2 regions of the Bradyrhizobium sp. CCGUVB14 genome follow, and region 1 is predicted to be linked to the other one. Evidence: riboswitches for the same ligand, from Rfam matches in the RefSeq annotation. Region 1 holds a riboswitch; the other holds the start of a gene.
The links. A riboswitch is a leader RNA that binds a small molecule or an ion and turns the genes downstream of it on or off. The one in region 1 is predicted to bind S-adenosylmethionine.
Positions count from the first base shown of each region.

Region 1 (14,439 bases):
CGTTTTCGCATCTCTGGACGGCGAAATGACCTTCGCCAAGGTTCCGGAGCGGGTCGAAGGCGCGCTGCGCGGTGCGTTCAGTGCCGCCGATCGTGCAGCCACGCTGCACAAGAGCGACCGCCTGCCGCCGCCGAACGATTCCACCGCCTCGCGTAACATCGTGCGCGTCTCGACGGTCGCCCGCGTCGGCAACCGCGACGTGATGCGCGTGCGTCCCTTCGTCCGGATCGCCGGCAATCTGTCGATGACGACGAGCGATTTGTCGGCGAAGATTCCGCCGTTCAACGCGCAGCGTCTGCTCACCGACGTCGGCTCCGATCCGAAGACCGCAACCGACGATCCGAACAATCCCGAGGCCGTCGAGCCCGACGCCGAGGTCTCCTTCGTCACGAAGGATCTCTCGCCGGTGCTGCCGAAGGCCAAGATTTCCGCCGTGGTGGCGCTCGACGACATCCTGATGCGGGTGCGCGATGCCGCCAATTGGCGCGGCAATGGCGGGGTTCGCTACGCCTCGCTCGCCAATGCCACCGCCGACATCTCCGGCGCGACCGGCCCGTCCGACATGAAGATGGCCTATGCCACCGAAGTGTCGCCGTCCGATCCCTATGCCGGCTTCGAGACCCGCGTGGTGCCGGAAAACGTCACGCTGCTGCCGAAGACCAAAGAGCAGATCACCGGTGGCAATCCCAACGGCGAGCGCGTCCACGTCGTCAAGAAGGGCGACTCGGTCTCCTCCGTGCTGCGCGATCTCGGCGCCACGCCCGACGAAATCAAATCGATCGCCGCAACCCTCGGGCCCCGCGGCCGCGACGGCGGCCTGAAGGACGGCGAAAAGCTTCGCATCCTGATGGCGCCCGCAAGCCCCGGCGCCAGGCTCCAGCCCTATCGCGTCGTCGTCGCCAACGACACCATGGTCGAGGCGATCGCGGCGCTGTCCGATCTCGGCAAATACGTCGCGGTCGACGTTTCCAGCATGAACACCGTCGCCGACGCCACGGCCAACGCCAACAGCGAAGACGATGACGATGACGACGGCACCGGCGTGCGGCTCTACCAGAGCATCTACGAGACCGCGATGCGCAACAAAGTGCCGATGCCGGTCATCGACGACATGATCAAGATCTACTCCTACGACGTCGATTTCCAGCGCAAGGTCGCGCCGGGCGACTCGTTCGACGTGTTCTACGCCGGCGAAGACGAGGGCTCGACGGCGGTCGACAAGAGCGAGGTGCTGTTCGCATCGCTGACGGTCGGCGGCGAAACCAAGAAATATTACCGCTACCAGAGCCCCGACGACGGCGTCGTCGACTACTACGACGAGACCGGCAAGAGCGCGAAGAAGTTCCTGGTCCGCAAGCCCGTCAACAGCGCCATCATGCGCTCCGGCTTCGGCGGCCGCCGCCATCCGATCCTCGGCTATGTGAAGATGCACACCGGCGTCGACTGGGCCACCGCCTACGGCACGCCGATTTTCGCCGCCGGCAACGGCGTGATCGAAAAGGCCCAACTCGAAGGCGGCTACGGCAAGTACGTCCGCATCAAGCACAACAACGGCTACGAGACCGCTTACGGCCACATGTCGGCTTTCGCCAAGGGCATGGAGCCCGGCAAGAAGGTGCGGCAGGGCCAGGTCATCGGCTTCGTGGGCTCGACCGGCCAGTCGACCGGCCCGCACGTTCACTACGAAATCCTGGTCAACGGCCGCTTCGTCGATCCGATGCGCGTGAAACTGCCGCGCGGCCGTTCGCTGGAAGGGCCGATGCTCGCGGGCTTCGAGAAGGAACGCGACCGTCTCGACGGCATGATGAGCGGCCGCGGCGGCGCCATCGCCCGCATGTCGGACGCCACCGGCGGCCCGCTCCAGGTCAGCAACCGCTGATTGGATCAACGGTCGTCATCGACCGGACGTCTCTGCAAAAAAATGATCTGACATGACGTCGTGGTGCGACGTCATCCCACAGCGCTACAATTTCAAGTTTCGTTTGCCAAAGCGGTGCAACGGGCGAATACTTTCCAAAAAAGGGAGGTCTCGCCATGACGCACAGGCTCGCCTGCGCAGCGTTCATCGCTGCAATTTTCTCGAGCACGAGCACATTTGCGGAGAGCTGGGAGGTCACGAAGCTCGTCCCGGGCTCGGCGTTCCACGGCGTGCACGGACTCGGTATCGACAAGGCCGGCCATCTGTTTGCCGGCAGCGTCGCGGGCGCGGCCCTCTATGAGGTCGACATCGCGGGCGGCACGGCCAAGATCGCGATTCCCTCACCGATCGGAATGGCCGACGACATCGCATTCGCGCCCGACGGCACCATGGCCTGGACCGGATTCCTGGCCGGCGATCTCTATTCGCAAAAGGGCGACGGCCCGATCAAGAAGCTCGCCAGCGGCCTTCCCGGCATCAACTCGCTCGCCTACCGCAAGGACGGCCGGCTCTACGCCACCACCGTTTTCCTCGGCGACACGCTCTACGAGATCGACGTCGAGGGCGTCAAACCGCCCCGTCAGATCATGGAGAAGATGGGCGGCCTCAACGGCTTCGAGTTCGGTCCGGACGACAAGCTCTACGGTCCGCTCTGGTTCAAGGGACAGGTCGCCAGGGTCGACGTCGACAAGGCCGAGCTGACCGTCGTCGCCGACGGCTTCAAGGTCCCGGCCGCGGTGAACTTCGATTCCAAAGGCAACCTCTGGGTGGTCGATACTGCGCTGGGCCAGCTCGTCCGGGTCGATCCCAAGTCCGGCGCCAAGACCATGGTCGCGCAACTGAAGCCGTCGCTGGATAATCTCGCGATCGACGACAAGGACCGCATCTACGTCTCCAACATGGCCGACAACGGCATCCAGGAGGTCGATCCGACGACCGGCCAGGCGAAGCAGATCGTCATCGGCAAGCTCGCTTTGCCCGGCGGCATCGGCGTCACCTCGGACAACGGCAAGGATACGATTCACGTCGCCGACGTGTTCGCTTATCGCACGGTGGACGGGGCGACCGGCGAGGTCACCGAGAAGGCGCGCATGCATGCCGACGGCGTCACCCTCGAATATCCGATGAGCGCGACCGCGAAGGGCAACGACGTGATCCTGTCGAGCTGGTTCACCGGCACGGTGCAGGTGATCGACGGCAAGACCGGCGCCACGCGCGAGATGATGCACGGCTTCAAGGCGCCGCATGACGCGATCGTGCTGGGCGACGGCACTATCCTGGTGGCCGAGCTCGGCACCAAATCGCTGGTCCGCGTCAGCGGCGAGCATGGCAAGGATCGCACCACGGTGATCGGAGGTCTCGAGGGCCCGGTCGGGCTCGTCGGTGGCTCCAGCGACGAGGTCTATGTCACCGAAGCCTTTGCCGGCACCGTCTCCAGGATCGACAAGAACGGCGAAAAAACCGTGCTCGCCAAGGAGTTGAAAATGCCCGAAGGCATTGCGCGCGCGAGCGACGGCAGATTGATCGTGGCGGAGGTCGGCGCCAAGCGCCTGATCGAGATCGCGCCCGACAGCGGCAAGGTCACCGAGATCGCGGCCAATCTTCCGATCGGCCTGGCCGGTGCGCCCGGCGGCCTGCCCAGCAACATCCCGACGGGCGTCGCCGTCGGCGCCTCCGGCGTCATCTATTTCAGCTCCGACATCGAGAACGCGATCTACAAGGTCGTGAAGAAATAGCGCGGTCCTCGGCCGGCCGGTCGACGCGAACAAAAATCGCCCCGGAAAGGATGACCTTTCCGGGGCGATTTTATCTAGCTATGCGCGCCGATGATCAGTTCAGCTTGCGCTTCGATGTCGGCGCCTCGAACTGCGTGATCTCGGCGGTCTGCGACACCTTCCCGTTGAAGGTCAGCACGTTGCCTGCCGACGAGATCGCAACATGATCTCCGTCCCTGACATCGCCGCCCAGGATCATCTCGGCCAGCGGATCCTGGAGATAGCGCTGCACCACCCGCTTGAGCGGCCGAGCCCCGTAGGCGGGGTCCCAGCCCTTGGCGGCGAGCCAATCGCGGCCCGCAGCGTCGAGCGTCAGCACGATCTTGCGATCGGTCAGCAGCTTCTGCAGCCGCGCGAACTGGATCTCGACGATCCGTCCCATCTCGCTCCGCTGCAGGCGGTGGAACAGGATGATCTCGTCGACGCGGTTCAGGAATTCGGGGCGGAAATGTCCGCGCACCATCCCCATCACCTGCTCACGCACGGCAGAGGTGTCTTCGCCCTCGGGTTGATTCACCAAAAACTCCGAGCCGAGGTTCGAAGTCATGATGATCAGCGTGTTGCGGAAATCGACGGTGCGGCCCTGGCCATCGGTCAGGCGGCCGTCATCGAGCACCTGCAACAGGACGTTGAAGACGTCCGGATGCGCTTTCTCGATCTCGTCGAACAGCACGACCTGATAAGGCCGGCGCCGCACCGCTTCGGTGAGCGCACCGCCCTCGTCGTAACCGACATAGCCCGGAGGCGCGCCGATCAGCCGCGAGACCGAATGCTTCTCCATGTATTCGGACATGTCGAGGCGAACCATCGCGGTCTCGTCGTTGAACAGGTACTCGGCGAGCGCCTTGGTCAGCTCGGTCTTGCCGACGCCGGTGGGGCCCAAGAACATGAACGAGCCGGTCGGCCGGTTCGGGTCCTGCAGGCCCGCGCGCGAGCGGCGCACGGCGGTCGCGACCGCACGCACGGCCTCGGCCTGGCCGACGACGCGCTGTCCGAGCTGCTCCTCCATCTTCAGGAGCTTCTCCTTCTCGCCTTCCAGCATCTTGTCGACGGGCACGCCGGTCCAGCGCGAGACCACCTGCGCGATGTGGTTGGCGGTCACCGCCTCCTCCATCATCTCGCCGGAGCCTTCACGCGCCTCGATGTCGGCGAGTTGCTTCTCCAGCTGCGGGATCCGGCCATAGGCCAGCTCACCCGCCTTCTGGAATTCGCCGCGCCGTTGCGCATCGGCCAGATCGACGCGCAGGGCGTCGAGTTCCGACTTCAGCTTCTGGGCGTTGGAGAGCTTGTTCTTTTCCGAGCTCCAGCGCGCGGTGAGCGCCGCTGATTTCTCCTCGAGCTCGGCGAGCTCCTTCTGAAGCGACTCCAGACGGGTCTTGGAGCCGAGATCGCTCTCCTTCTTGAGGGCCTCCTGCTCGATCTTGAGCCGGATGATCTCGCGGTCGAGCGAATCCAGCTCTTCCGGCTTGGAATCGACCTGCATCTTCAGCCGCGCGGCCGCCTCGTCCATGAGGTCGATGGCCTTGTCGGGCAGGAAGCGGTCGGTGATGTAGCGATTGGACAGCGTCGTCGCCGCCACGAGCGCGGAATCGGTGATCCGCACGCCATGGTGCTGCTCGTACTTGTCCTTCAAGCCGCGCAGGATCGAGATCGTGTCCTCGACCGAGGGCTCGCTGACGAAGATCGGCTGGAAGCGCCGCGCCAGCGCCGCATCCTTCTCAACATGCTTGCGGTACTCGTCGAGCGTGGTCGCGCCGATGCAGTGCAGCTCGCCGCGCGCAAGCGCCGGCTTGAGCAGGTTGGAGGCGTCCATCGCGCCATCGCCCTTGCCCGCGCCGATCAACGTGTGCATCTCGTCGATGAACAGGATGAAGGTGCCCTCGCTCGCGGTGACTTCCTGGAGCACGGCCTTCAGCCGCTCCTCGAACTCACCGCGGTATTTTGCACCCGCAATCAGCGCGCCCAGGTCGAGCGACAGCAGCTTCTTGTCCTGCAGGCTCTCGGGCACGTCGCCATTGACGATGCGCAGCGCGAGCCCTTCCGCGATCGCGGTCTTGCCGACGCCGGGCTCGCCGATCAGGACGGGATTGTTCTTGGTCCGGCGCGACAGCACCTGGATGGTGCGGCGGATCTCCTCGTCGCGGCCGATGACCGGGTCGAGCTTGCCGTCGCGCGCAGCCTGGGTCAGGTCGCGGGCATATTTCTTCAGCGCGTCATAGGCATTCTCGGCGGTCGCGCTGTCCGCGGTGCGGCCCTTGCGCAGCGCCTCGATCGCGGCGTTGAGATTTTGCGGAGTGACGCCGCCCTTGGCGAGGATGCTGCCTGCCTCGCTGGTCTTTTCCAGCGTGAGCCCGAGCAGCAGCCGCTCGACGGTGACAAAGCTGTCGCCGGCCTTCTCGCCGGCCTTTTCGGCGGCGTCGAAGGTGCGCGCGAGCTCGGGCGCCAGATAGATCTGGCCGGCACCGCCGCCCGAGACCTTCGGCACCTTGTTGAGGGCGTCCTCGGTCGCCTTCAGAATTGCGCGGGAATTGCCGCCGGCGCGGTCGATCAGGCCGGAAGCCAGCCCCTCATTGTCGTCCAGCAGCACTTTCAGGACGTGCAGGGTCGAAAACTGCTGATGCCCCTCGCGCACCGCAAGCGACTGCGCGGACTGGATGAAGCCCCTGGAGCGTTCGGTATATTTGTCGATGTTCATGGTGTTTTTTGTCCCTCGGCCTGCCCCTGGGGCCCTCTAAGGCACCCCAAACGGCATCTTCATTGGGTTTCCGCATGCTGCGTTGACGTTCCTCAACCAACAGCGGTCGTTATCAGCCGACGCTGGCGCCGGCCTGACCCAGATGTGGGAAGCGTGCCCTCGGATCGGAAGAGGCGAGTTCACAATTTCGTGCTCTGATCAGCCTGCTTGGCGGCGGCGGGTCGAATCCCCATAAGTAGGCCCATGAACTTCAGCGCAAAGACAGCCAGCCGGACCGCCGAAATCACCGGCCTCTACCGCTACCCGATCAAGGGCCTGACGCCGGAATCCCTGCTCCGGGTTCCCCTGCGAACCGGCCAGACCCTCCCCGCCGACCGCCGCTACGCCATCGAGAACGGCCCGAGCGGGTTCGATCCGGAAGCTCCCGCCTGGAAGCCGAAAATCCAGTTCCTGATGCTGGCCCGCAATGAGCGGCTGGCGTCCCTCGATAGCCGGTTCGAGGACGCCACCAACAGCCTCACCATCCGCAAGGACGGCCAGGTCGTCGCCAGCGGCGATCTCGAGACCGCGGCGGGGCGCACCGCCATCGAGGGTTACTTGACGGAGAATTTCCAGCCGGAGCTGAAGGGGCCGCCAAAAGTGCTGTCCGGCCGGGACCACAGCTTTTCCGACGTCGCCCGCAAGGTCGTGTCGATCATCAATCTCAACAGCGTTCGCGCCATCGAGACCATGCTCGGCGGTGTCGCCGTCAATCCGCTGCGCTTCCGCGGCAATCTCTACCTGACGGGCTGGCCGGCGTGGTCCGAACTCGAGCTGGTCGGCCAGACGCTCGCGATCGGGCAGGCCCGGCTGAAGGTGGTCAAGCGCATCGTGCGCTGCCCGGCCGTCAACGTCGATCCCGACACCGCCATACGCGATCTCGAGATACCGCCGACGCTGTCGCGCAATCTCGGCCACATGGATTGCGGCATCTATGCCGAGGTGGTGGCGGACGGCGAGATCGGCGTCGGTGATGCTGTCGCGGTGGAAGAGCCGAAGCTCGTGTGAGCTGATACCGGTCCCGTAGGGTGGGCAAAGCGAAGCGTGCCCACGTTCTTTCCGACTTCAGAGAGGTGGTGGGCACGGCGCGTGCGCGCCTTTGCCCACCCTACGACACCCTCGCTACGGCACTGTCACTCCGTCAATTCGGCATCACATACGCATAGATCCGGCCGCGCGAGATCGGAGCTTCGCGGACGCGGTTGCCGTTGTTGCCGGAGATCATGATCGGATTGCCCTGCGCGTCGATGCCGGTGATGATGCCGACATGACCGCCGCGGCGGCCACGCGACATCACCGCGATGGCGCCGACCTGCGGACCGGAGACGCGCGTACCGTAATGCGCGAACGAGCTCGCCATGTCGGAGCCGGTGCCCTGATGGCCGGTGTGCTGCAGCACCATGTTCATGAAGCGCGCGCACCACAGGCTGCCGCGACCGGTCGGGTTGCCGCCAATGTAGCGGCGCGCCTCGGAGACGAGACCGGACCCGCCGCCAACACCGGCGCCTGCAGCCATGCCGTTATTGGCCATGCCACCGACATTGGCATTCGGATTGTAGCTGGCCTGGGTGTCGGCGAATCCGCTCGCCTGCAATTGCGCCGCGCCGCGCTCGAAGCGCGAGCTGCGTGCATGATGGCGATAGTGATGATGTCTGGCGTGATGCACGTAAGCGTGCCGCTCTGCGCTATGACGATAATGCGGCCGCGCTGAGGCCGGAGAAACGAACACGGCAACCGCCGCGAAGAAAATCGCCAGCGCGATAACACAGCGCGACAGGCGAGACGCAAACAACTCCAACATTACTCATCCTTCGTTGACACCCCCACTTCCAATCGGCCCGTGCGGTGACCGACCTCCGTCTGGCCGTTAAGCCGCCGGATGTGGCGAGAAAAAGACGCCGAGGACGGCGAATAGCTGCGATGATCTTGCGTCAGTGCTGGTGTGAAGCTGCCTCATTGCGGACAACAGCATTAACTGCAATCCTGAAGTCACGGCCTGAAGAGAGGGAAACAGTTAATGCCCCACGCCACGACCAGGGACGACGTCCGCATCTATTTCGAAGAAGCGGGTCAGGGAACGCCAATCATTTTTCTGCACGAGTTCGCGGCCGACTACACCAATTGGGAGCCGCAGATGCGTTACTTCTCGCGCGGCCACCGCTGCATCACCTATTCCGCGCGCGGCTACACGCCATCTGACGTGCCGGCGGGCGAGGTCTACAGCTACGAACATTTCTACAACGACGCGCTCGCGGTGCTCGACCATCTCAAGATCGAGCGCGCGCATCTCGTCGGTCTTTCGATGGGTGCTTACTCGTCGCTGCAGATCGGCTTGAACGCGCCGCAGCGCGCGCTGTCGATGACGCTCGCCGGTGTCGGCTCCGGCTCCGAGCTCGAGAACCTGGATAACTGGCGCAAGCAGTGCCGCGCCAATGCCGAGCAATTCGAGACACTCGGCTCCGCCGAGGTCGCAAAGGTCACGCGCGAGGCGCCGAGCCGGATTCCCTTCCTGGTGAAGGACCCGCGCGGCCACGCCGATTTCTACGCCGCGCTGGCGCGGCACGATTCCAAGGGATCAGCGAACACGATGCGCGGCTTTCAGGGCGGCCGTCCCTCGATCTATACCATGACGAATGCGATCAAGGCCGTGGCCACGCCGGCGCTGATCATCTGCGGCGACGAGGATGACCCTTGCGTCGGGGCGAGCCTGTTCCTGAAGAAGCATCTACCGGCGGCGGGGCTCGCGATGTTTCCGAAATCGGGTCACGTGCTCAATCTCGAAGAGCCCGCGCTGTTCAACGCGAGCGTGGAGCGGTTCGTGGCGCTGGTGGAGGCCGGGAGATGGCCGGTGCGCGATCCGAGGTCGCTGGCGGCGCACTGACTGCCAGCTCCTCGTCACTTCCCCTGCCCGCGGCTCAGCAGGAACACGCCCTGCTCGCCGAACAGATTCCACACCCACCAGGGCAATCGCAGCCGCAGCGGGCGGCCGTAGAGGTCGAGTGCCTCGGCGCGCTCCATCTTGACGCCGATGGCGTCGCAGAGCTCGACGAAGTCCTTGATGGTGCAGAAATGGATGTTGGCGGTGTCGTACCAGCTGGCCGGCAGATTCTCCGTGCGCGGCATGTGGCCGCCGACCAGGAGCTGCAGGCGCATCCGCCAGAAGCCGAAATTCGGGAACGACACGATGGCGCGACGGCCGATGCGCAGCAAATTCTCCAGCACGGCCTTGGGCTGCCGCGTCGCCTGCAGCGTCTGCGACAGGATCACGTAGTCGAAGGCGTCATCGGGGTAGTTGACGAGGTCGGTATCGGCATCGCCTTGCACCACCGCGAGGCCTTTTGCCACGCAGCGGTTGACGCCCTCGCGCGACAGCTCGATGCCACGGCCGTCAATGCCGCGGGTCTCGAGCAACTGAAGCAGATCGCCGTCGCCGCAGCCGACGTCGAGCACTTTCGAGCCCGGCTTGACCATCTCGGCGACCAGCAGATGGTCGGCGCGAAACGGGCCGGACTGCTCCGCAGTGAGACCGTTGAGCGGCAGCACTTGCTGTACAGACATCGCTAGCCGTCCTTGCTGGTGAGCCCGCGCGCCTTGCCTGCCGATTGCAGGAAGGCGCGGGAGATGTCGAAGAATTCGGGCACGTCGAGCAGGAAGGCATCGTGGCCGCGGTCGGTCTCGATCTCGGCAAACGACACCCGCGCACTCGACGCATTCAACGCGTGCACCAGCGCGCGCGACTCCGAAGTCGGGAACAGCCAGTCGCTGGTGAAGGAGACCACGCAGAAACGGGTCTGGATTCCCGCGAACGCTTTCGCCAGCACGCCGCCATGGTCGCCGGCGATGTCGAAATAGTCCATCGCGCGCGTGAGATAGAGATAGGAGTTGGCGTCGAAGCGCTCGACGAAGGACGAGCCCTGGTAGCGCAGATAGGACTCGACCTGGAAATCGGCATCGAACGAGAAAGTCGGCAGCTCGCGGTCCTGCATGCGTCGGCCGAATTTTCGATGCAGTGCTGCGTCCGAAAGATAGGTGATGTGCGCAGCCATGCGCGCGACCGCGAGGCCGCGATGCGGATGGATGCCCTGATCGGCGTAGGCGCCGTTGTGCCAGTCGGGATCGGCCATCACGGCCTGGCGGCCGAGCTCGTGGAAGGCGATGTTCTGTGCCGAATGCCGCGTCGAACAGGCAATCGCCAGCGCCGAGTAGACGCGCTCGGGATAGGCCGCAGTCCATTGCAGCACCTGCATGCCGCCCATCGAGCCGCCGACGACGGCGAACAGCGTGTCGATGCCGAGCCGGTCGATCAGCATCGCCTGCGCGCGCACCATGTCGGGGATGGTGATGACGGGGAAATCCAGGCCCCACACCTTGCCGGTAGCGGGATTGATCGAGGCGGGCCCGGTCGAGCCCATGCAGCCGCCGATCACGTTGGAGCAGATGATGAAGTAGCGGCTTGGATCGAGCGGACGGCCGGGACCGACCAGCGTCTCCCACCAGCCGGATTTGCCGGTGACGGGATGCACATTGGCGACGTGCTGATCACCGGTCAGCGCATGGCAGATCAGCACGGCGTTGGAGCGATCGGCGTTGAGTTCGCCATAGGTCTTGTAGGCGATCTGGAACGGGGTGAGATCGATGCCACAATCGAGCCGCAGCGGCTGGTCGGCGCCGAACTGCGCGACCTCCGAACTCGGATGATCGACTTCATGCGACCGGTCGTCGGCACTGATCGCGGGACTGGGGACAGACTTGACGCCAACCATCTCTGACCATCGACCTCGTTTGCGATCAAACGTGAGACCGCGATGAAATCAGGCCATGAAAAACCCGGCCTGAACGATAGGTTCGGCCGGGATCGAAAGCGTCCCCGGCCTGTTTAGCGAGTTTTTTAACGTGGCTGCAAGCCGGCCGGCTCAAATGACCACGGAACAGGCAAAAACCTACCGGCTTGGGCCCTTTTCGTCAAGTCACGGTCCGGATTAGCCAGAATGGCCTCTCTGCGGGCTCCCTGGCAGGTCGTCATTTCTCTTTGCTTTCGTCGCCCTGACTGCCTAATCAAGACATCGACCGCAGCGGATCCGGCTTGCCCGATCCGCATTGGAACGCCTCTCACAACAGCACTCGCAGATATGTCCCAACGTCCGCCCGCGCCACCATCTCTCCAGGAATTGCGCAAGGAGATCGACGCGATCGACGAGGGCATGCATCGCCTGCTGATGCAGCGCGGCGACATCATCGACCGCCTGATCCAGGTGAAGCAGACCCAGGAGGTCGGCTCGGCGTTCCGCCCGGCGCGCGAAGCCTCGATGATGCGTGACATCGTGCAACGCCATCGCGGCATCCTTCCGCTCGACACGGTCGAGAGCATCTGGCGCGTCATCATCTCGACCTTCACCTATGTCCAGGCGCCGTTCTCCGTGCATGCCGACATCTCGGTGAGCGAGCCGGCGATGCGCGATTCCGTGCGCTTCCATTTCGGCTTCACGGTGCCTTACGTCGCGCATTTCAGCGCACAGGCGGCGGTCGAGGCCGTGGCGAAATCCAAGGGCGACCTGGCGCTGGTCTCGGCGACATCGAGCCGCACGCCGTGGTGGCTGGAGTTGGAGGCTGATGGCGCGCCGAAGATCATTGCGCGCATGCCCTTCGTCGAGCGCGCCGATCATCCGGCGGCGCTGCCCGTATTCGCGATCTCGCGCGTCGCCGACAGCGCCGTGGTCACGGAGGTCGAGACCTTCAGCGTGCGCGTCTCGGGGTGGAACGCCGAGGTCGCGCGGGCGCTGTCGCCGCTCGCCGATATCGTGGCGGTGCCCGATACCGCCTTCGACGGCGCAGCGTTGCTGGTCTCGGTGACGAGCGACACCAGCATCGACAAAATCAGAGCTGCCCTGATCGAGGCAGGGGCCTCGGTGCGCTCCACGGCCCTCGTCGGCAGCCACGCAACGCGCTATACGGTGCCCCCGACCGGGCCGAAATCGTAAATCGCGTACCGCCTAAGCCTATCCGGAGTTGAAGATGTCCCGCCCCGTGCCGAATCCCGGCATTCTCGATATTGCGCCCTACACGCCCGGCAAGACCCCGGTGCCGGAGCCGGGCCGCAAGGTGTTCAAGCTCTCGGCCAACGAGACGCCGTTCGGACCCTCGCCCAAGGCAATCGAGGCCTTCAAGCATGTCGCGGACCATATGGAGGACTACCCGGAAGGAACCTCGCGCGTGCTGCGCGAGGCGATCGGCCGTTCTTTCGGGCTCGATCCGAACCGCATCATCTGCGGCGCCGGCTCGGACGAGATCCTCAACCTGCTCGCCCACACCTATCTCAGCCACGGCGACGAGGCGATCTCGACCACGCACGGCTTCCTGGTCTACCCGATCGCAACGATGGCGGTCGGCGCCAAGAACGTGGTCGCGGCCGAGAAGAACCTGACCTGCGACGTCGACGCCATCCTCAAGGCGGTGACGCCGAAGACGAAGCTGGTCTGGCTCGCCAACCCCAACAACCCGACCGGCACCTATATCCCGTTCGACGAGGTCAAGCGCCTGCGCGCCGGCCTGCCGTCGCACGTGCTGCTGGTGCTGGACGCCGCCTATTGCGACTATGTCTCGCGCAATGACTACGAGATGGGGATCGAGCTCGTCGCCACCACCGACAATACGGTGGTGACGCACACCTTCTCCAAGATCCACGGCCTCGCGGCCCTGCGCATCGGCTGGATGTTCGGCCCCGAGCACATCATCGACGCCGTCAACCGCATCCGCGGCCCGTTCAACGTGTCGACGCCGGCGATGTATGCCGCGGTCGCCGCGATCGAGGACACCGCGCACCAGGCGATGTCGAAGCAGTTCACCGAGACCTGGCGCAACTGGCTCACCGAGGAGATCACCAAGCTCGGACTGAAGGTGACGCCGGGCGTCGCCAATTTCGTGCTGATCCACTTCCCGCAGGAAGGCAAGACCTCGGACGCGGCCGATGCCTATCTCACCAAGCGCGGCCTCGTGCTGCGCGCGTTGAAGAACTACGGCCTGCACCACCAGCTGCGCATGACCATCGGCACCGAGGAGGCCAATCGCCTCGTCGTCGACGCCCTGCGCGACTTCATGGCCGGCAAATGAGCGTGGACCCGCACTTCCAGCGCGTCGCGCTGATCGGCTTCGGTCTGATCGGCGGCTCGATCGCGCGTGCTGCCAAGCTTCAGGGCTTGGCTGGCGAGATCGTCACCACCGCGCGCTCGGAGAAGACGCGCGCGCGGGTGCTCGAGCTCGGCATCGTCGACCAGGTCGTGGCGACCAATGCGGAAGCCGTGAAGGATGCCGATCTCGTCATCCTCTGCATTCCCGTCGGCGCCTGCGGGCCGGTGGCACAGGAGATTGCGGCGCATCTCAAGCCGGGTGCCGTCATCTCCGATGTCGGCTCGGTCAAGGGCGCTGTCGTCAAGGACATGGCGCCGCATCTGCCGAAGCACGTCCATTTCGTGCCGGCGCATCCGGTGGCGGGCACCGAGCATTCGGGCCCGGATTCCGGTTTCGCCGAGCTCTTCATCAACCGCTGGTGCATTTTGACGCCGCCGGAAGGCACCGACGCCGCCGCAACCGCGCATTTGCGCGCCTTCTGGGCGGCGATGGGTGCCAAGGTCGAGGTGATGACGCCGGATCATCATGATCTCGTGCTCGCGATCACCAGCCATCTGCCGCATCTGATCGCCTACACGATCGTCGGCACCGCCGACGAGCTGCAGCAGGTGACGGAATCGGAGGTCATCAAGTTCTCCGCCGGCGGCTTCCGCGACTTCACCCGCATCGCGGCCTCCGACCCGACGATGTGGCGCGACGTCTTCCTTGCCAACAAGGACGCCGTGCTGGAGATGCTCGGCACCTTCACCGAGGATCTCGCAAAGCTCACCCGTGCGATCCGTCGCGGTGATGGCGAAGCGCTGTTCGATCACTTCACCCGCACCCGCGCCATCCGCCGCGGCATCGTCGAGATCGGCCAGGATTCGGCGGCTGCGGACTTCGGCCGC
Region 1 is NZ_JANADS010000001.1:9,137,395-9,151,833, forward strand. Features, by position in the region: gene NLM32_RS42785 (M23 family metallopeptidase) at 1-1,879, shown strand, start outside; gene NLM32_RS42790 (hypothetical protein) at 2,035-3,654, shown strand; gene clpB (ATP-dependent chaperone ClpB) at 3,749-6,388, opposite strand; gene NLM32_RS42800 (MOSC domain-containing protein) at 6,632-7,435, shown strand; gene NLM32_RS42805 (TIGR02594 family protein) at 7,569-8,228, opposite strand; gene NLM32_RS42810 (alpha/beta fold hydrolase) at 8,445-9,308, shown strand; gene metW (methionine biosynthesis protein MetW) at 9,323-9,985, opposite strand; gene NLM32_RS42820 (homoserine O-acetyltransferase) at 9,988-11,190, opposite strand; SAM riboswitch at 11,283-11,362, opposite strand; gene NLM32_RS42825 (chorismate mutase) at 11,557-12,405, shown strand; gene hisC (histidinol-phosphate transaminase) at 12,440-13,534, shown strand; gene NLM32_RS42835 (prephenate/arogenate dehydrogenase family protein) at 13,531-14,439, shown strand, end outside.

Region 2 (14,439 bases), 330 kb from region 1:
CGGTGTTCACCTCAAGCGGTTGAGACCCGCTCGCTTCAAGCGTGCCGGCGAAGCCGATAATCAAAGTGAGGCTGTGGTCTCCGTTGCCGATCGTGCCGGCGCCGTCGATCGTGCCGCCTTCAAGGTCGAGCGTATGATGCGCACCGCCGTTCAGGATCAGGGAGCCCGGATCGAGCTTGATCTCGCCGTTGCCGATGACGACGACGTCGCCGGTCAAGACGGTTTTGGTGGCATCGGAGAGCTCGATCTTGCCGTCGTTGTTCAGCAAGCCGCTGACATTCAGAACGCTTCCGGCATTGTCGTCGAACACGGTGCCGGCCTTGAGTGTCACGTTGTTGAAGCTGTTGGTGCTGCCTGCAACGGATTCGATGAGTCCCCCGGATGTCGCGCTCAGCGAGATCCCGTCGAGATGCGTATTGTCGAAGGTGATGGCACCGCCATTGGCGACGATCACGCCGAGGGAGCCGCCGAAGATGATATCGTTCGCGAAGGCGAGCGTCGCCTGGGTTTCGTTCAGCGAGCCGAGATCGCTGATCAGGCTGTTGCTGATGACACCGGTGCTGCCGGTCTCATGCAAATTCCCGGTCACGCCGATACTGATCGTTGCCCCATCGATCGATGTGAAGCCCGTCGATCCCGTGACAATCAGAACACCGCCGGAGGCGGTGTCACTCACGTCAGTGACCGTGATCGCGACGTTCTTTGTGGTGATTTTCTCGCCGTCGCTGACCGCTACAATGACATCATAGACGTTGTCGTGGTTTGCGTCTTTCGGCGCTTCGAAGTCGGGCGCAGACTTGAACGTCACATCGCCCGTCGCCGACACGTTGAACAGAGCCGCGTCGGTGCCGGACAGCGAATAGGTCAGCGTCGGGCTGTCCACGTCGGTCGCCGCGATGTGGCAGGCGACGCCGGTGCCATTCTCCGCGAAGCTTGCCGTCGGGCCCGAGCCGATCACGGGCGCATCATCGATACCCGTCAGCGTCACGGTGATGGTCTGCGTCGCGGAACCGCCGTGGCCGTCGTCGAGGGTCAAGGTGAAGGTGTCGGTATGGGTCTGTCCGGCCGCGAGCGGAGCGATGTTGGCGTGAGAGACATCATAGCTCCACGTCACCTTGCCGTCGGCATCGTTGACGATAGCCGTGAGTATGCCGAGATTGCCGTTTTGCGATGCCACCGAGACCGTCTGGATGTCGCTCTTGTCGGCGTCCGAAAAGAACACCGCCCCCGATGTCGAAACATGGGCAGCGCCATTGTCCGTCAGCTTCGCTCCGGTGACGGACGGCGTTGCAATATCTTTCACAAAGATGTCGGACGTGCCGTTGGTATCGCCCGGCACCAGGTTGCTGCCTGAAGACTCGAATACCAGCTTGGTGCCGTCAGCCGAGAAGCCGGGAAGCTGGCTGTAGCCATTTGCCTGCGCCCCACTCGCGTTGGTCGAGATAACGGTGACGGCCCCGGTGATCAGGTCCTTCACATAGACCTCGTCGCCATAATAGCCGACACCCGGCACGAGATTTTGGGCCGCAGAATAAAATGCAATCTTGGTGCCATCAGGCGAGAATACGGGCTTCTGCGCTTCGCCGTTGTTCTGAGGGGCTCCGCCGGCATCGGCCGATACCAGCGTGACCACGCCCGTGGTCAAATCCTTAACGACAATATTGCCGATTCCGATGTTGGAGCTACCCGGCACAAGATTATCGGCAAAGGTATAGAACGCCACCTTGGTGCCATCGGGCGAGAACACCGGGTCGTAGCTACCGCCATTCCCACGAACGCCGCTGGCGCTGTCCGACACCAGTGTGGTGGCCCCGGTCGCAAGATCCTTGATGTAGATATCGTTGCCCTGGCCGAATCCCGTGGTGGACCCGAACACGATTTTGGTGCCGTCGGGCGAGAACGAGGGGGCGTATGTATAGCCATTCTGATCCCCACCATTGGTGCCGTCTCCCCCGTTGTACGGGCTGGGCCCCACAAGCGTTGTCGCGCCAGTGGTCAGGTCCTTCACGAAGATGTCGCGCATGTGGTCGGTATCGCCCGGCACGAGATTGTCGGCGTCGGAATAGAACGCAACCTTGGTGCCGTCAGGCGAGAATACCGGGTTGGTGCTCTGGAAGCCGTCCGCCTGTGCCCCGACGGCACTGGTCGACACACGCGTAATGGCGCCGGTGGTCAGGTCCTTCACGAAGACGTCCCAAGCCTGATTGGTATCGCCCGGGGCCAAATTGTCGGAAGCAGATGAGAACGCCAGCTTGGTACCATCGGGGGAAAAAACCGGCTGATAGCTCCAGCTATCCCCCTGCACCCCGCTCGCATTGATCGACACGAGCGTGATCGCACCGGTCGTCAGGTCCTTCACGAAGATGTCGGGCACGCCGTTGGTATCGCCGGGCAGCAGATTGTCGGCATAGGATTCGAATACCACTTTCGTGCCGTCGGGCGACAACGCGGGCTGGTGACTTTGGTCATCAGCCTGTGCCCCGGTTGCGCCGGTCGATACTCGCGTGACGGAACCGTCGCTACCACTGTCAGCGGTGAAAACAGGTGCTGAGTTTGTCATCCATGCCTCCGTTTGCCCGGCAACAGGCCGGACCCGAATGTCTTGTGAGATGATCAGAGGCAAAAACGCGGCGCCAATGAGTCCCTGCTGACCAAGGCAAGTTTAGTGCCCCTGGATGACGAGCGCTTGATGCCGCTCGGTGCGCTATGGCGCCCGGGCTGCGGACACTGGACGCAACAGGAGCGGCCGGCCGAGGTGAACGCGGCGCTCTTGGAGTTCTTGCGGAGCCTGCCGAACTGAGGACGGCCGCTACCCCAGCTTGTCGATACGCTTCTGGTGGCGGCCGCCTTCGAATGCCGTGTTGAGGAACGCTTCGACGCATTCCTTTGCGACCACATCGCCGGTCGTGCGTCCGCCCAGCGCCAGAACGTTCGCATCATTATGCTGGCGGCACAGCCGGGCACCCGTGACATCGTGCACCAGCGCGCAACGGATGTGCGCATGGCGGTTGGCGGCGATCGAAATGCCGATCCCCGATCCGCAGATGAGAATGCCGCGCGCGGCCTTGCCGTCCCTGATGGCGTCGGCCAGCTTGTTGCCGAAATCCGGATAGTCGACGGACTCAGCACTGTTCGTGCCGAGATCGAGCCAGTTCAGATCGGGCAAAGCGACTTTCAGCGCTTCCTTGAGAGCAAAGCCCCCGTGATCACAGGCAATGGCGACGGTATCGAGCATGTCCATGCCCTCCGGGTGCTTTGTGCGATAAAGGGGTTGGAGCGGGCGAAGGGAATCGAACCCTCGTATGCAGCTTGGGAAGCTGCCGTTCTACCATTGAACTACGCCCGCTTATGCGCGTGTGCTGCGCCCGTCCTGATTAGCCGAGACGGTGTCCGGCGCCAAGCGCTTTGGCGAGTCAGGCCGGACAGTTGTTAACGTCCCGGTAAGATTCCAGGTGCGCCGAATTGTGGCAGTGTTATGATCGCTGCAGGGGTTGAGACACGTGCGATCAGTGGGGCGTGCGCATGGTGGGGCGTGCTTACACGACATTCGACACGGCCATAGGCCGTTGCGGCATCGTCTGGAGCCATTCCGGCGTGGTGGCCGTTCAATTGCCGGAGGCGCGGGAGATCGACACCCGCCGCCGGATTTTTCAGGTCCATCCCGAGGCGCGCGAGCAGGCGGTCCCGCTCAACACCGAGCTGGCGATCGAGGGCATCGTGACCTTGCTGCAAGGCAGCGATCCTGATTTTTCCGACGTCAGCCTGGACGCCGGCGGCGTTCCCGCCTTCAACCGGCGGGTCTACGAATATGCCTGCACCATCCCGCGCGGCGAGACACGCAGCTATCACGAGATCGCCAAGGCGCTGGGCGCGTCCGGCGCCGCGCATTCGGTGGCGCAGGCGATCTCCAGAAATCCCTACATGATCATCGTGCCGTGCCACCGGGTGCTGGAGGCCGGCGGCTATGCCGACCGGATCTCGCCTTACGGCGGGGTGATCTCCAAGCGACGGCTGCTGGCGCTCGAGGGCGCTCATCCGATCGCCAGCAAGACGCTGTTCGAGGTGCTGCTGCCCGTTGCCCCGCCGCGTTCACCCACCTAGATAGGTGGAATGGATGCGACCAGGCTGCTGACGTCACAATCGATGACGGTCTCCGAGTTTCGCTGCGACGCGGGACCGGACGACAAGCCGTTTGCCGAGTGCCGCACCGGTCATTCCATCGCCTATGTCCGCTCGGGCAGCTTTGGCTGCCATTGCCGCGCCGGCTTCTTCGAGCTTGTCGCAGGCTCACTGCTGGTCGGCGCGCCCGGCGACGAATACACCTGCACGCATGAGCACGTCTGCGGCGACGTCTGCCTGTCTTTCTTCTTCAGCGAGGATCTGGTCGAGGCGCTCGGCGGGCGGCGCGAGACGTGGCAGGTCGGCGCGACGCCGCCGCTGCCCGAACTGATGGTGCTGGGCGAGCTCGCCCAGACGGCGGCAGATGGCAACAGCGACCTTGGCCTCGACGAGGTCGGCCAGATTTTTGCGAGCCGCTTTGTCGATGTGGTCTCGGGCAAGCCGCGCAAGCCGGCCTCACCGACGGCGCGCGACCGACGGCGTGCGGTGGAGGCCGCGTTGTGGATCGACGACAATTCGCATGCCGAGATCGACCTCGAGCAAGCCGCGCGCCTGGCGGATCTGAGCCCGTTCCACTTCCTGCGGCTGTTTTCCAACGTGCTCGGCGTCACCCCGCATCAATATCTGGTGCGCTCGCGGCTGCGTCACGCCGCGCGCCTGCTCACTGACGACGACATCGCGGTGACTGACATCGCCTATGACGTCGGCTTCGGCGACCTCTCCAATTTCGTCCGCACCTTCCACCGCGCCGCCGGCATGTCGCCGACCAAGTTCCGGCAGGCCGCGCGGGGAGAACGCGAGATTTTTGGGGAACGTCCGGCCCTCAACTGAGGCAGGCCTTGCTAAGGCTTCGTTGACCAGACGAGCTGAATGGATCTCCGAGCGCCGCGCACTGCGCTATCGTCCGGCCGAAGCGCGCGCGACGAGGCTCAAATTGGCTTGGATCTTCATTATCGGACAATTCGCGTTCTTCTACTGGCTCACGCGGCGAGCTCGCGAACATGCCGCTGAGTATGCCGCAACCGGCATGCTGCGCTCGCCCCTATACTGGTCGGCTGCGGCACTGACCATGACGCTGCTCGGCGTCGCCCTGTACATGGCTCATGTTCAGCAGGAGGGGCCGATTCCATGGCCATTCTGGCCGCTCGTCGCCGTCCTGATCGTTGTCATCCTGCTGCTGCGACGCGCCTTGAAATGGCGGTATCCGGTCTAGCCCCACGACGATCATCCCGCGAAAAAAAATTCCTGCGGGCCAAGCGCAAGATTCTCCAAGAGCAGCTTGTCCTCAACTGACTAGGGTCCTCTCCGGCGCGCGCCATCACGCGGCGCGCTTTGCAATGGAGATGACCATGTACGACCATATCGGACTGCGCGTTGCCGACCTCGACGCCGCCACGCGTTTCTACACCGCGGTGCTGGCGCCGCTCGGTTACGTGCTGTGCTCGAGCGGCGACGGCTATGCCGGCTTCGGGCCGAAGGGCGAGCCGGCGCTCTGGCTGCATCTGAACAAGGGCCGCAAGGCCGACGGCGCGCATATCGCGTTTCGCGCCAAGGACCATGACGCGGTGAAGGCGTTTCACAGCCAGGGCCTGAAGAGCGGCGGCCACGACAATGGCGGCGCCGGGCCGCGCAAGGATTACAGTCCGACCTACTACGCGGCGTTCCTGATCGATCCCGACGGCAACAATGTCGAGGCGGTTTGTAGCTGAGTATTTGCCACTTGCTCCGTCATTGCGAGGAGCCCTTGCGACGAAGCAATCCAGACTCTTTCCGGAGAGGCATCTGTGGATTGCTTCGCTGCGCTCGCAATGACGGCGTTTGTGGCGACAGTTTGCGAAATCAAAGACAGCATTCAAGGACACCTTCATGGCCTCCATCCACAACGACATCCCACTCCCCGCGCCGGCCAACGACGTCTGGGACGCGGTGCGCGATTTCGGCGCGCTGCATCAGCGGCTGGTGCCGGGCTTCGTCACTGCTTGCCAGCTCGACGGCGATGCGCGCATCGTTACGTTCGCGAACGGCTCGGTGGCGCGCGAGGTGCTGGTCGATTGCGACGATGCGCGGCAGCGGCTGGTCTACGCGATCGACAACGAGCGGCTGAAGCACTACAGCGCCTCGGTGCAGGTGATCGCCGCGGGCGAGGCAAGGTGCCGGCTGGTCTGGATCATCGACATGCTGCCGAACGAGCTTGCTGCCTATGTGCAGGAGCAGACGAAGGCGGCCGTGACCGCGATGCACACGGCCTTTCCGGGTATGGCTGCGTGATCTTTCTCACAGAACGCCACCCTGCGCCGCCGTAACCATGGCCGCGTGCGTCCGGTTGGCCTCGCTCTCCCGGCGACGCCACGCACGCGAGGAGCATGCCATGAGAGGTGCGGACAAGGTGATCTGCCAGGCAGCCGCCGTGCTGCTGCTGTTTTCGGTCGCGAGCTCGCCGGCGAAGGCGCAGTTCCTGGGCGGCGGCGGAGGTGCCGGCGGCGAGGACATGATGACCCAGATGGCGCCGATGCTGGAGATGATGAAGGCGAAGATGGGCAAGCGCCGCTTCGCCATGCTGATGCAGACCATGGGCCCGATGATGAGCCGCATGATGGAGAATGGCGGCGGCGGACTCGGCGGCATGATGGGCGGTGGCGGCATGGGAGGCCTCGCCGGCGGCAATTTCGGCGGCGGCTACGGCGCGCCCAATTACGGCGGCTACACGCCGATGGGCGGCGGCACCATGCCGATGGGAATTGGCGGCATGGGCGGCGGCGATATCATGGGCATGCTCGGCGGCGCCGGCGGCGGCGACATGATGGCGATGATCCCGCAATTGATGCGGCTCGCCAATGTCGGCGGCGGAGGCCATCGCCGCCACAGGCATCGCTAGCTCGCGCCGGCATATCGCCGCCGCGCTTCAGCTTCTTGTTTGCGGATGATCTTGTCGGAAAACCGGTTCCCACTTTTCCGGATCATCCGCTAGTCGACAACCGACAGCACAGGCCGCACGGCCGGCTTCGTCTCGCGCGGTCCCCAGCGGGTCAGCACCACGCTCGAGCTTGAGAGCAGGCCCAGCACGACCATCGAGCTCGCGGCGAGCCAGAAGAAGCTTTGCGCCGTCGCATCATGCGTCGACAGCCACCAGCCGCAGGTCGCGATGTAGATGAGACGGGCGGTCTGCGCCAGCACCGGGCCGATCACCTTGGCCGCGCCTTGCGACGAGAAGTACATCGTCGAGGCAAGGCCGATGAAGGCGTAGAACGGCGCCACCGTCGACAGATATTGATGGCTGGTCGCGCGCACCGTCGCGCTGTCCGTGAAGATGTTGACCCAGAGGTCGGGGAACAGTGCAACGAGACAGGCCGGCGCGCCGACGGCAACGAAGGCACTGGCGCCCGCGATCCAGGCGATGCGCCGCGCGCGCCCGATGCGGCCGGCACCCACGGCCATGCCGATCATCGGCACCGAGGCGATGCCGAAAGAGAACGCGATCGAGGTCAGCAAAAATTCGAGCCGCGCGCCGATGCCGTAGCCGGCGAGGATCGCGGTGCCGAATTTGGCCAGCATATGGGTGAAGATCGAGATCGTCAGCACCGATTGCAGCGGCGAGAAGCAGGCGATCGCGCCGACCTTCAGGATGTCGAAGAACATCGCCCATTGGATGCGCAAGCCCCGCAGTTTTGGAACGACGCGTGCGCGACCCGAGAACAGATACCAGCCCATCACGCAGATGTTCATGGAGTAGGCGATCAGCGCGCCGGCCGCGACGCCGCGCATGCCGAGTTGCGGGAAGGGTCCGAGCCCGAGGCCCAGCGTGCCACCCAGCACGATCTGCCAGACCGCGGAGTTGAGGATCAGAAGCGATGGCAGCTTCATGTTGCCGGTGCCGCGCAGCACACCGGCCATGGTGTTGAGCAGCCAGGGCAGCACGGCACCGCCGAAAAACACCTGCGTGTAGGCGATCGCATGCGTCAGCACGGTGCCACGGCCGCCGAGCATCGTGAGCACCTGAGGCCCGAAGATCAGCATGCCCAGCATGAAGACGAGGCCGAAGCTGATGCCGATCAGCAGCGCATGCGCGGCCAGTGTCCCGGCGCGTTCGCGATCGCCAGCGCCGAGCGCACGTGCGATGGCCGAGGCGACGGCACCGCCCATGGCACCGCCCGACATCGTCATGGTCAGGATCACTGTCGGAAATACCAGCGCCATCGCGGCCAGCGCCTCGACGCCGAGACGCCCGATATAGGAGGTCTCCGCGATCACCACGCAGGTACCAGCGGACAGCGCGACCACGTTCGGCCAGGCGAGCCCCAGCAGCGTGCGCAGGATCGGCCCGTCGGTCAGCGCGCTCCGTGCAGGGCGCGGTGGCGGCGGCAGCGGACGTTCCTGCTCATCGACCGGGATCTCGGCGATGTCCGTCATTTCCTCTCCCGGGCATAAGCGCCATTTGCGGCGCGGCAATGCTTAGGTGTGCAAATTCATTTCCTCGCGCGGAAAGCGCGGTGGGCATTTGTTAGCACGGCGGCTGCCGATTCCTCCTGCGTCAGGTGCAGGCGTGCCCTGCGGGAGCGCATTTCAGCCCGTGGAATTGTGGTTCTTCCTCTCCCCGTTCTTGCGGGGAGAGGGTTGGGGTGAGGGGCCTTTCTCCGCACGTGAGACTGCCGACGGACCTGTGCCCCCTCACCCGCATCCCATCTGCGATGGGATGCGACCTCTCCCCGCAAGCGGGGCGAGGTGAAGCCGCCGCAGCACCGTTCACCTATTCAATCGTCCAGACCAGCGGCGGCCGGCCGGCTGCCGTCGGTCGCAAATGCACGCCGATATGCCGGCCGCATCCCGCAGCAAGCCCCTCGAACAGCCCTTCCAGCACTTTTGCGCAGGCACTGTGATAATCGGCGACATCGTCCATCAGCTTCCAGCTCTGCTGCCGGATTTCGAAGCTGCCTTCGGACTGTATCGTCTCGGCCGTATCGTCCTGCGCGGCGAACAGCGCGTTGAGGAAGGATACAAACTCGCTCGCGCCGCCGCGGCGCATGGCCAGCGGCTCTGCGATCTCGTCGAAGAACTGCATGCCGATCAGCTTGCCGGTGATGTGCAGGAGATAGCCGGCATCTTCGGGCCCGAACAGTTGCACCATCACCGGAGCAGCCGTGCGGACATATTCCATCGCGTAGTTGCGATAGGCCTTTTCCAGCCGCGGCTTCGGCCAGCTTGCGACAGGCAGAGCCGGTGCCGTCTTCGCGTCGAACAGCGGCGCTTCGAGGTGCCGCGCAAAGACCAGGCGCTGGTCGAGCTCGAGCGGATGATCGTATTGATGGTAGTAGCCTTCGAGCCCGTCCTGGCCATCAACGCTCTGCTTGGTGCAGACGAAGCCCAGGCGGAGATCACCGAGCGCGACACCGTTGTTGGCGTGCCAGCCGCGCAGCATTGCGCGCGAGACTTCGCCCGGCACGCCGCAGATCGCCGGGCCCTTCCAGATCCAGCGCGGCGGCGGATAGCGGATCCAGGCCTTGGTGTCGCTCTCATACATGTATTCGACGTGGACACCGCCGATCCAGTTGGAGAGATAATGATACTGAGCCGCCGCCACCGCCGGCGGCAGATGATCGACCCCGAGCTTCTTGAGACCGGGCAGGAAGCGCTCCTGCTGCTGGCGGCGGAAGACGCGGAAGACGAATTCAGCGGCGTCCGCCGTGCCGCGGCGCGTGACCACGGTGAGGATGAGGCCGGTGAAGTAAGCGTGATAGAGGTCGGCGACCGCGCGCCAGCGTTTCCATTGGGCTTGTTGCGCGGCGTCAGCTGCGGTCATCGATTGCTCCCGGCTTGTTGTTTTGCGGGAGTGTGTCATCGCGGATCGGGTGACGCAATCTCCGCTGTCATCGCCCGGCGAAGACCGGGCGATCCAGTATTCCAGAGGCGATTGTGATGGAGCCGATAGGCCGCGGCGTACTGGATGCCCCGGTCAAGCCGGGGCATGACAGCGTGTGTGCAGCTACACCCGGAAATGCTTGCTGAGCTTCAGGCCCTGCGCCTGGTAGTTTGAGCCGATGCGCTGGCCGTACATGGCGTCGGGGCGCGCGAGCATCTTCTCGTAGACGAGGCGGCCGACGATCTGGCCGTGCTCGAGGATGAACGGCACTTCGCGCGAGCGCACTTCCAGCACGGCGCGCGATCCCAGCCCGCCCGCGCCGGCATAGCCGAAGCCGGGATCGAAGAAGCCGGCATAGTGCACGCGGAATTCGCCGACCAGCGGATCGAACGGCACCATCTCCGCGGCGTAATCGGGCGGCACCTGCACGGCTTCCTTGGAAGCGAGGATATAGAACTCGCCGGGGTCGAGGATCAGGCTGCCATCGGGACGGGCCGAGATCGGCTCCCAGAAATCTTCCACCGCGTAGCCGGAGCGGCGATCGACATCGACCACGCCGGTGTGCCGCTTGGCGCGATAGCCGACGAAGCCCGTGCTTTTCTCGCCGGAGAGATCGACGGAGACGGCAACGCCACCGGTGAGATCCGCATCGTCGATATCGACGAGACGCTCGGTGGCATGCAGCGCATCGAGCGCGTCGGCATTGAGGATGGCGTCACCGGTGCGAAAGCGCACCTGCGACAGGCGCGAGCCCTCGCGCACCAGCACCGGAAATGTCTTCGGGCTGATCTCGGCATAGAGCGGACCGTGATAGCCGGCGCCGATCATGTCGAAACGACGGGTGCCGTCGGCGATCACGCGGGTGAAGACGTCGAGCCGCCCGGTCGAGCTTTTGGGGTTGGCGGCCGCGACGATCTCCGGCGGCAGCGCAAGGCTCTCGAGCAGCGGCACGATGTAGACGCAGTTGGTCTCCAGCACCGCACCGTCGGCGAGGCTGAACTCGTGCAGCTTCAACTGATCGATGCGCTCGGCGACGGTGGCACCGGGGCCGGGCAGGAAGCTCGCGCGCACGCGATAGGCGATGTCACCGAGGCGCAGATCGAGGCTCGCCGGCTGGATCTGGCTTTCGACGAAATCGTACGCAGGCAGGATGAGGCCCTCTTCCGCCATCGCCGCGATCATGCGGTCGGGCAGGATACCATTGGCGTCGGCGGCAACCGTGAACGTCAACCGGGGGTCCTCATCGGGGGTCAAATACATCCGGACATGCGGGAAATACTAGCCTTTTACGGCTATCCGATGGACGCCTTGACGAAAAGGGCATTGCGGAATATGAGCATCACTTATCCCGTGGTGATTTGAGCCGGCCGGCTTGCAGCCACGTTAAATAAGTCGCTAAACAGGCCGGGGACCTCTGTGATCCCGGCCCGTGGAGATTTCCAGGCCGGTTTTTTTGTGACCGTTTTTGCGTCAACGGTCATGTCGGAGGGTCCTATGTCGAAGTCGCCTGCCAACTACCGTCCCGAAACCCGCCTGGTCCATTCCGGTACCCTGCGTTCGCAATATGGCGAGACGTCGGAGGCGCTGTTCCTGACCCAGGGCTATGTCTACAACAGCGCCGAGGAGTGCGAGGCGCGGTTCAAGGGCGAGGACCCCGGCTTCATCTACTCGCGCTACTCGAACCCGACGATCGCGATGTTCGAGCGCCGCATGATCGAGCTCGAAGGCGCAGAGGCCGCGCGCTCGGCGGCAACAGGCATGGCCGCGGTGACGACGGCGATCCTGGCGCCGCTGAAAGCCGGCGACCATGTCGTCGCGTCTCGCGCGCTGTTCGGCTCGTGCCTCTACGTCATTCAGGATCTGCTGCCCCGCTACGGCATCGAGACCACGCTGGTCGACGGCGCCAATCTCGACGAATGGCAGCGCGCGCTGAAGCCGAACACCAAGACGTTCTTCCTGGAGAGCCCGACCAATCCAACGCTCGACGTGCTCGACATTCCCGGCATCGCCGAGATCGCACATAGCGGCGGCGCGCGGCTCGTCGTCGACAACGTGTTCGCCACGCCGATCTGGCAGAGCCCGCTCGCACTCGGCGCCGACGTCGTCGTCTACTCCGCGACCAAGCACATCGACGGCCAGGGCCGCTGTCTCGGCGGCATCATCCTGTCCTCGGAGGCCTTCATCGCCGAGCACATTCATAATTTCATGCGCCAGACCGGGCCGTCGATCTCGCCGTTCAACGCCTGGGTCCTGCTCAAGGGCCTGGAGACGCTCGGCGTGCGCGTGCGCGCGCAGACCGACACCGCGGCGCGCATCGCCGACGTGCTGGCGAGCCATCCCAAGATCGCGCGACTGGTCTATCCCGGCCGCGCCGATCATCCGCAGGCGGCGCTGGTGAAGAAGCAGATGCGCGGCGGCTCGACGCTGGTCGGCTTCGAGGTCAAGGGCGGCAAGGCGGCGGCGTTCCGCGTGCTCAACGAGCTGAAGCTTGCAAAGATCTCGAACAATCTCGGCGACGCCAAGAGCCTCGTCACGCATCCGGCGACGACGACGCACCAGCGCCTCAAGCCCGAGGATCGCGCCGCGCTCGGCATCAGCGAGGGATTCATTCGCTTCTCGGCCGGGCTCGAGCATGCCGATGATCTGATCGAGGATCTGACCGCGGCGCTCGAGAAGGCGTGAGAGCTTCCTGTCGTCCCGGCGAAAGCCGGGACCCATAACCATAGGATTAGGTTTGGCGAAGACTGGTAGTTGAGCGGTCTCCGGTACTAGAGCCGAAATCCACCGATAGATCACGCGGTATGGGTCCCGGCGTTCGCCGGGACGACAAATCACATCGGCCGATACGTCCGCACGTCCGCGGGCACGTTCACGCCGAGCTTGATCTGGCCGACCGAGCGGATGATGTCGTCGCCGAGCAGCTGGGCGAAGCAGGCATAGCCCCAATCGTTCATGTGCAGGCCGTCGGCGATGACAAAGCTCTCGACCGGGAGCGCCTGCTTTTCATGCCATTCGCGCATCACTTCGAAGCGCGGGAAGATACCGACGTGACGCAGCTCGGCGACCTTGCCGAGCAGCTTCACCATCCTGCTTGCCCTTTCGGGACGCTCGGTGACGCGCGGCGAATATTGCGGATCGACCAGCACGACGTCGGCATCGCCTGCGGCCTGGATGCGGGTGACGCCGTCCTCGACCATCTTGGCGGTGTCGCCGGGATCGAGATCGCGCAGCACGGCGTTGGTGCCGACCTGCCAGATCACGAGATCCGGATGCACGTCGATGACCTCCTTCTGGAGGCGCTTCATCATCTCGGGCGCGTCCTCGCCGCCGATTCCGGCATTGATGACGGTGATGTCAGCGGTGGGATATTGCCGGCGCAGCTGCGCAGCGAGACGGTTCGGATAGTTGAAGTCGGGCGAGCTCGCGCCGTAGCCCGCCGTCGACGACGAGCCGAACGCGACGATCACGACGGGCTTGCCGGCGACGAGCTTGCTCGCGACATGCGGCAGCGAGCCCATCGTGTTCGCACCGCCCTTCGGCGACAGACACGGCACGCGGCTGAAAATGTCGCCGGCGGATTTCGCGACCTGCTTCACCTTGTCGATGGCGCGCGAGGTGAGGCCGCGCTGCTCGGCGGACGACGTCGCAGCAATCGTGGTCTGGGACGGTGATGCCGGTGCGGGATTAGCGCCCTGCTGCGGCGCCGGCGTCGCCTGGGCGGCCTGAGCGCGCGCCGGGGCCCGCAACACCACGGGCGTCAGCATCAGCAGCGCCGCCGCTGCGGGCGCGGCCAGCCATGTCGTCAGGCCAAAAGGGCGGAGAGAACTCATTAACGCTAGACCTCAATTTTGCTGCTGGGCCGGCCCCAGATGGGCGGCGTCGATCACAAACTGTGCCAACGCCCGGCCGATGCAATCATGGACCTGCTTCGCCAGCTCAGGGCCGCGGGAGGGGCTGAACAGGTCGAACTGACCCTGATCATTCCACTGCCGCATCATCGCGAAGCGGTCGAACAGCGGGACATCATGCTCCTGCGCCACCACCCGCATATTATCGAGATAAGGCGGCGCCGAGATCATGGTTTCGGTACGCGGGCTGTACTGCAAATTCATCAAGACGACGTCAGCCCCTGCATTTTGCAACGCAGCGACCCCTTCGGTCACGGCGCCGCGGAAATCATCGGGATCGATGGAGCGGATAGCATCCACGGTCCCGGTCTGCCAGATGACCAAAGTAGGTGTTTTTGCTTCCATCAGCTTAACGAAGGTACTGGCGGCTTCCTCCGCTGTCTTCTTGCTCTGTATTTCTACGGATACGTGCACGGTCTCCGCAGGCGGCAGCTTGTCCTTCAGCATGGCCTGCATCCGCGCCGGATAGGAGCTGTCCTCCGAGGATGGAATGGTGGTGGAGCGGCTGCCGATCACCAGGATCTCCAGCGGCTTGCCGGCCTTGACGGTGTCGGCGAC
Region 2 is NZ_JANADS010000001.1:9,465,054-9,479,492, forward strand. Features, by position in the region: gene NLM32_RS44320 (VCBS domain-containing protein) at 1-2,623, opposite strand, end outside; gene rpiB (ribose 5-phosphate isomerase B) at 2,810-3,235, opposite strand; tRNA gene NLM32_RS44330 (tRNA-Gly) at 3,273-3,346, opposite strand; gene NLM32_RS44335 (methylated-DNA--[protein]-cysteine S-methyltransferase) at 3,523-4,101, shown strand; gene NLM32_RS44340 (helix-turn-helix transcriptional regulator) at 4,111-4,950, shown strand; gene NLM32_RS44345 (hypothetical protein) at 4,973-5,332, shown strand; gene NLM32_RS44350 (VOC family protein) at 5,469-5,828, shown strand; gene NLM32_RS44355 (SRPBCC family protein) at 5,986-6,387, shown strand; gene NLM32_RS44360 (hypothetical protein) at 6,488-6,994, shown strand; gene NLM32_RS44365 (MATE family efflux transporter) at 7,084-8,526, opposite strand; gene NLM32_RS44370 (hypothetical protein) at 8,864-9,913, opposite strand; gene NLM32_RS44375 (2'-deoxycytidine 5'-triphosphate deaminase) at 10,097-11,233, opposite strand; SAM riboswitch at 11,314-11,393, shown strand; gene NLM32_RS44380 (O-succinylhomoserine sulfhydrylase) at 11,468-12,655, shown strand; gene NLM32_RS44385 (SGNH/GDSL hydrolase family protein) at 12,805-13,803, opposite strand; gene NLM32_RS44390 (SGNH/GDSL hydrolase family protein) at 13,816-14,439, opposite strand, start outside.
Region 2: linked by a shared signal. The riboswitch ahead of NLM32_RS44380 (O-succinylhomoserine sulfhydrylase) and the one ahead of NLM32_RS42820 (homoserine O-acetyltransferase) in region 1 are both predicted to bind S-adenosylmethionine.